DNA from 2 places in the Kitasatospora sp. NPDC094016 genome. Region 1 is predicted to be linked to the other one. Evidence: riboswitches for the same ligand, from Rfam matches in the RefSeq annotation. Region 1 holds a riboswitch; the other holds the start of a gene.

Region 1 (3,496 bases):
GCTCGGCCTCGCTCACCGGCATCCGCTCCACCCGGACGCGCTCGCGGACCACCGGGACGCGGCGCTCGACCTGCTCGCTGGTCACGTACTTGCGCAGCTTCGCGGTGCCCACGATGTGCCAGTCCGTGGTGATGTCCAGGCGCTCCTCGCGGCAGGTGATCTCCACCGGGCCGTTGGGGGACGACGGGGCGGGGCCGGTCGAGCGCTCCGGGACCGGCGCGGCCATGGCCGAGTTCGTGGTCGCGGTGGTCGTCACGATCGGGGCGGGCTGCGGCTTGGGCTCGGTCGTCGTGGGGGTGGCCGCGGGTGAGGGGGTGTTGAGGGTTCGCACGTTGACCTCTGTCGCGGTGCCGGTGGGGTCGGCAGGGGTGGTGGTCGGGGCGGGGTCGAGGGAGTGGAAGGCGATGGGCTTCACGGGCTCGGCCGCCGAGGTGGTGCCGAAGTCGAGGTCGGGGCGCGCGGGGCGGTCGCCGTCCCGGCCGGCCGGGCGGTCGCTCTCGCGGCCGACGGGCCGGTCACCCTCACGGTCGGCAGGACGGTCGCCGTCCCGGCCGACCGGGCGGCCGTTCGCCGGGGTGTCCAGGCCGTAGTAGCGGTAGAGCTGGAGCTCCTGGGCGGGCGACAGGTGCTGGCCGGCGCCGAAGTCCGGCGACTCCTTCACCAGCGACTTGTCGTACGGCACCCGGAGCTCGTCGCCGGAGAACTCGCTGGTGGTGAGCGGGACGAAGGCGTCCCGGCCGAAGATGCCGGTCCGGACGGCCGCCCACTCCGGCTGGCCGGTGGCGTCGTCCAGGTAGACCTCGTCGACCGTGCCGATCTTGTCTCCGTTGCGGTCGACCGCCTTGTGGCCGATGAGGTCCCGGGGGTCGATATCGGTTTGCACTCTTTCCTCCAGTGCGCTGCGCCTGCGGAACTCCCGCAGGACCGTGGCCGGAGCACCCGTTCCGCCTGCCACTTCACACCAAAGGCCATGAATCGGACGGGCGCGACCGGGGTGCGCCGGACGGGCTCCGGGCTGGACCGTCCGGGGGACGCGCGTAGACCCCGAGCGACCCGACGCGACCGTGATCGGGGGGCCTGCCGCTGGTACCCTGGGCGGCGACCGCCGAGCCCGCTCGGGAGAGTCCCCGGCCACGGAAAGCGCTGGTCGGGGCGCCGAAGGAGCAACTCCTCCCCGGAATCTCTCAGGCATCCGTACCGTGTGGGGTAGGTCACTCTGGAAAGCAGGGCAGGACCGTCGGCAGGGAGCCGACGGGCACCACCCTCACCGACGGTGCAAGCCGGCGGCGTGCCCACAGCGCGCCGTGCGGGTGAAGCTCTCAGGTCCCGATGACAGAGGGGGAGGCCTGTCGGGTTCGCCCGCCCGGGTCGAGCCGCTGTCCGCAGCGGCTCCGGCCGGTCGGCGTGCGCACCCCCGCCGGTCCGTGACCAGGAGGCCTCGACCACCATGAACGCCCAGCCGAACGCGGGACGCCCCACCGGCGCCTCGACCCTCACCGAGCTTGAGCTGGCCAGCCCCTTCGAGAACCGCCACATCGGCCCCGACGACGCCGCGCAGCAGAAGATGCTGGCGTCCATCGGCTACGGCTCGCTGGACGAACTCGCCGCCACCGCCGTTCCCGAGGCGATCCGCTCCATCACCGGCCTGGACCTGCCCGGCGGCCGCAGCGAGGCCCAGGTGCTCGCCGAACTGCGCGAGCTGGCGAGCCGCAACCAGGTGCTCCAGCCGATGATCGGCCTGGGCTACTACGGCACCTTCACCCCGCCGGTGATCCTGCGCAACGTCATGGAGAACCCGGCCTGGTACACCGCCTACACGCCGTACCAGCCGGAGATCTCCCAGGGCCGCCTGGAGGCGCTGCTCAACTTCCAGACCCTGGTCTCCGACCTGACCGGCCTGCCGACCTCCGGCTCCTCGCTGCTCGACGAGGGCACCGCGGCCGCCGAGGCGATGGCGCTCGCCCGCCGCGTCACCAAGGTCAAGGGCGGCGTCTTCCTGGTCGACGCCGAGACCCTGCCGCAGACCACCGCGGTGATCAACACCCGCGCCGTGCCGACCGGTGTCGAGGTCGTCGTCGCCGACCTGTCCCAGGGCATCCCGGCCGAGATCGCCGAGCGCGGCGTCTTCGGCGTGCTGCTCCAGTACCCGGGCGCCACCGGTGTGGTCCGCGACCTCACCCCGGTCATCGAGCAGGCGCACGGCCTCGGCGCGATCGTCGCGGTCGCCGCCGACCTGCTGGCGCTGACCCTGCTCGCCTCGCCGGGTTCGCTCGGCGCCGACATCGCCTGCGGCACCTCGCAGCGCTTCGGCGTCCCGATGGGCTTCGGCGGCCCGCACGCCGGCTACCTGTCGGTGCGCGCCGAGTACGCCCGCTCGCTGCCCGGCCGCCTGGTCGGCGTCTCGGTCGACGCCGACGGCAACCGTGCCTACCGCCTGGCGCTGCAGACCCGCGAGCAGCACATCCGCCGCGAGAAGGCCACCAGCAACATCTGCACCGCCCAGGTGCTGCTCGCCGTCATGGCCTCGATGTACGCCGTCTACCACGGTCCGGACGGCCTGGCCGACATCGCCCGCCGCACCCACCGCTACGCCGCCGCCCTCGCCGAGGGCCTGCGGGCCGGCGGTGTCGAGCTGCTGCACGGCGAGTTCTTCGACACCGTCACCGCCGTCGTCCCGGGCCGTGCCGCCGAGATCGCGGCCGCCGCCCGCGCCAACGGCGTCAACGTCCACCAGGACGGCGCGGACCGGATCTCGGTCTCCACCGACGAGACCACCACCCGCGAGCACCTCGCCGCCGTCTGGGCCGCGTTCGGCGTCCCCGCGGTCGAGGTCGCCGAGGGCGCCGACGCGCTGCCGGCCGCGCTGCTGCGCCAGGACGAGTACCTGACCCACCCGGTCTTCCACAGCCACCGCTCGGAGACCGCCATGCTGCGCTACCTGCGCCGCCTGTCGGACCGGGACTACGCGCTGGACCGCGGCATGATCCCGCTGGGCTCCTGCACCATGAAGCTCAACGCGACCACCGAGATGGAGGCCGTCACCTGGCCGGAGTTCGGCCAGCTGCACCCCTTCGCGCCGATCGAGCAGGCCCAGGGCTTCCTCAGCCTGATCCGCGAGCTGGAGCGCCAGCTGGTCGAGGTGACCGGCTACGACGCCGTCTCGATCCAGCCGAACGCGGGCTCGCAGGGCGAGCTGGCCGGCCTGCTGGCCGTCCGCGCCTACCACCACGCCAACGGCGACACCCAGCGCGACGTCTGCCTGATCCCCTCCTCCGCGCACGGCACCAACGCGGCCTCCGCGGTGATGGCAGGCATGCGCGTGGTCGTGGTGAAGACCCTGGTCGACGGCGACGTGGACGTCGAGGACCTGAAGGCCAAGATCGAGCAGCACCGGGACAGCCTCTCCGTGCTGATGGTCACCTACCCGTCCACCCACGGCGTGTACGAGACCCAGATCACCGACATCTGCGCCCTGGTGCACGAGGCCGGCGGCCAG
Region 2 (3,496 bases), on a different contig from region 1:
CCAGGTACGGCTCCCCCACGGCCGGCTGCACCCAGGCCCGGCGCAGCGCCCGCACCGCGCGCACCTCACCGGCCTGCCGCTCCAGCAGCGCGAAGAACGGCTGGGCGTTCAGCTGCGGCTCGCTCAGCTTCAACGGCCCGGCCGGCAGCCGCTCCAGGCCCGCGGCGATCCGCCGCAGGTCCGCCCAGGGCACCCCGACCCCGCCGCCGGGCGCGTGCGGGTTGAGCCACAGGCCCCAGCGGGTCCGGTACAGCGAAGCGGCGATCTCCCGCCCGGAGATGACCTCGTGGGCCCGCTCCCAGCCGGACGACGCCAGCTGCTCGGACGAGGTGACGGCCGGCGCGTAGCCGTGGCCGCTGATCTCCATGTTCCCGTACTGGGCGTCCGCGCTGCCCGGCGTGCCGTGCCACAGCAGCATCCAGACCTGGCCGTCGGCCAGTGCGTGCAGCAGTTGCTCGTACGCCTCGTAGCGCTCCGGCGCGACCTCGCGCAGGGCGCGCTCCAGCGCGCCCGGATCCGCTCCGGGGCGCCCGGCGGGTGCCTGGCCCCAGGGCCCCGGTGCACCGCCCGCTACCGCTCCCGCACTCATGCGCCCACCTCGCCGCGCCTCTTTCCTCAAGCCTGCCGGCCCGTCGGCCGTCTGCACGCACCCTATGGCGCGGCACCGACCACCGCCACGGCGACGTGCCTCCGATACGAACCCCGCTCAACCCCGCGCGTAGAAAGGGAGTACCCGGGTGAGCAGCCACTCGACCACCGGGTCATCGGCGAGATCGAGCAGTACGAGGTGGACGCCCCCCGGCAGCGGCGCGGTTCCCAGCGCGCGGCCGAGCGCCTCGTTCACCGCGCCCGGGTCGGCCGGGGCCGTCTGGTCCAGCTGGACGCCCACGAACATCACGGTCGGCTCGCCCTCGATGCTGGCGAGCGCCCGGCGCGCCGTCAACACTCCGGGCAGGGCGGACAGTTCGGCCCGGCAGGCGGCCAGGAAGTGCTCCGGGTCCTCCCCCGGCACCGGCTCGCGCAGCGCCACCCGGCCACCGGTCGGCGCCTCCGGGCCCTGGCCCTGGTTCTGTCCCCGGCCCTGGTTCTGTCCCTGGTTCAGGCCCTGATCCTGGTCGGCCAGGCGCTCCTCGCGCGGGCCGCGCCGCAGCTCCGCCACACCCTGCGGCGGCACCGGGATGCCCACCGCCGCCTCCGGGTTGACCGCGATGCCCACGCCCAGCGGCAGCCCGCGGGCGAACTCCCAGACCGGCGCCACCGCGAAGGCCATCCCCGGCGCCTGCCGCAGGAACACCTCCTGCGAGGAGAACACCGGCACGTACGGCTCGCCGGCCAGCTCGATGGTCGGCAGGTCCAGCGCGGGCCCCTGCGGGTCGCCGCCGGCCGGCAGCGGGATCCACACCTGGCTGCGGGCCAGCACCTCGATCACCCGCGGCGTCGCACCCGGGTCGCCCAGCGCGGCGGTCAGCACCTGCTCCAGCTCGTTGGCCGGCCACCCGCCGCCCGGCGGCGCCGACTCCGGCCCGCCCCACCCCTGCTGCTGCTCCACCGGGTACCCCATGCGCGCCTGATCCGCCCTCTGCCGGTCGGCCGCCCTCTGCTGCGCCGACGCGCAGCAGTCTAGGGCTGTGTCCGAAGTGGCGGGGTGTGACCGGGTCCCCTCTCCCGTCGTCGGCGCGGACGTGCCATGATGTGCGCGTTCGACGGCGCGGCGCGCCGGCGGACCGACAACTCCATACCGGCCGCTCGAACCCGCGCGGGAGAGCCCGGAGTGCCCCGTCAGGCGGCACAGCCGGCGCCGAAGGAGCAACTCCTCCCCGGAATCTCTCAGGCCCCCTTACCGCACGGGTTAGGCACATCTGGAAAGTGGCGCACGGCCCTGTCGCGCGCCCACCCACGGTGCAAGCCACCATGCTGTCCTGGATGCTGGAAACAGCTGCGGGCGCGTGGGCGGTGAAGCTCTCAGGTTCGACGACAGATGGGGAGACCCACGCCGCCGCATGCCCGCGCGCAGGGTCGGCCCCCGAGCGGGTCCGGTTCCGGCGCGTGCACCCATGAGTGCCCCGACCGAGGAGTTCCAGGCCATGTCGTCCCTCCGCCTCACCGCGCTCGACGCGCTGCACCGCGCCCTCGGCGCGACCATGACCGACTTCGCCGGCTGGGACATGCCGCTGCGCTACGGCAGCGAGCGCGAGGAACACCTCGCCGTCCGCACCCGGGCCGGGCTGTTCGACCTCTCCCACATGGGCGAGATCACCGTCACCGGCCAGCAGGCCGGCGAGATGCTGGACCACGCGCTGGTCGGCTTCGTCTCCGCGCTGGGCGTGCTGCGCGCCCGCTACACCATGATCTGCGCCGAGGACGGCGGCATCCTGGACGACCTGATCGTCTACCGCCTGCGCGAGGACGCCTTCCTGGTCGTCGCCAACGCCTCCAACGCCCAGCTGGTGCTGGACGAGCTGATCGCCCGCGCCAAGGGCTTCGACGCCGTCGTCACGGACGACCGCGACACCTACGCGCTGATCGCCGTCCAGGGCCCGGAGGCCACCGCGATCCTGGCCGGGACCACCGACGCCGACCTGCCCGGCCTGAAGTACTACGCGATCCTCCCGGCCCAGGTCGCCGGCCGCGACGTGCTGCTCGCCCGGACCGGCTACACCGGCGAGGACGGCTTCGAGATCTTCTGCAACCCGGGCGACGCCGAGGGGGTCTGGCAGGCGCTGACCGCCGCCGGCGAGGGCCGCGGCCTGGTCCCGTGCGGCCTGTCCTGCCGCGACACGCTGCGCCTGGAGGCCGGCATGCCGCTGTACGGGCACGAGCTCTCCACCGACCTGACCCCGTTCGACGCGGGCCTGGGCCGGGTCGTGCGCTTCGACAAGACCACCAACGAGGGCGCCTTCGTCGGCCGCAAGGCGCTGGAGAAGGCCGCCGCCGAGGCCGAGGCCAACCCGCCGCGGGTGCTGGTCGGTCTGGTCTCCGAGGGCAAGCGCGTCCCGCGCGCCGAGTACACCGTGGTCTCCGCCGACGGCGCCCCGATCGGCCGGATCACCTCGGGCGCCCCGTCCCCGACCCTGGGCCGGCCGATCGCGATCGCCTACGTGGACGCGGCCCACGCCACCCCCGGCACCGCCGTCGCGGTGGACGTGCGCGGCAAGCACGAGCCGGTCGAGGTCGTGGCGCTGCCGTTCTACAAGCGCGCCCGCTGAGGCCCCGCCCTCCCGCAAACCCGGTGGACCCGGGCTTGAGCCACGCCTGATCCAGGTCCGGCCCGTGCCCGCACCACGCCTGATCCGCGTCGAAGCCGTCCGTGCGGCGGCCCGCTTCGTCGTACCCGCTTCCCATCCTGGAGAATGACGCCATGAGCAACCCCCAGCACCTGCAGTACACCAAGGAGCACGAGTGGCTGACCGCCGTCGAGGGCGGTGTCTCCACCGTCGGCATCACCGCCCACGCGGCCGACGCGCTCGGTGACATCGTCTACGTGCAGCTGCCCGAG

Evidence for each region. A riboswitch is a leader RNA that binds a small molecule or an ion and turns the genes downstream of it on or off. The one in region 1 is predicted to bind glycine.
Region 2: it holds a riboswitch for glycine, as region 1 does, so the genes downstream of both, gcvT (glycine cleavage system aminomethyltransferase GcvT) here and gcvP (aminomethyl-transferring glycine dehydrogenase) in region 1, are expected to answer to the same signal.

What each region holds. Positions count from the first base shown of each region.
Region 1 covers NZ_JBEOUK010000011.1:14,171-17,666, forward strand. The annotation lists gene ABT015_RS37980 (PRC and DUF2382 domain-containing protein) at 1-883, opposite strand, end outside; glycine riboswitch at 1,107-1,210, shown strand; glycine riboswitch at 1,212-1,343, shown strand; gene gcvP (aminomethyl-transferring glycine dehydrogenase) at 1,448-3,496, shown strand, end outside.
Region 2 covers NZ_JBEOUK010000043.1:39,174-42,669, forward strand. The annotation lists gene ABT015_RS30160 (enhanced serine sensitivity protein SseB C-terminal domain-containing protein) at 1-589, opposite strand, end outside; gene ABT015_RS30165 (enhanced serine sensitivity protein SseB C-terminal domain-containing protein) at 707-1,561, opposite strand; glycine riboswitch at 1,748-1,853, shown strand; gene gcvT (glycine cleavage system aminomethyltransferase GcvT) at 2,085-3,206, shown strand; gene gcvH (glycine cleavage system protein GcvH) at 3,359-3,496, shown strand, end outside.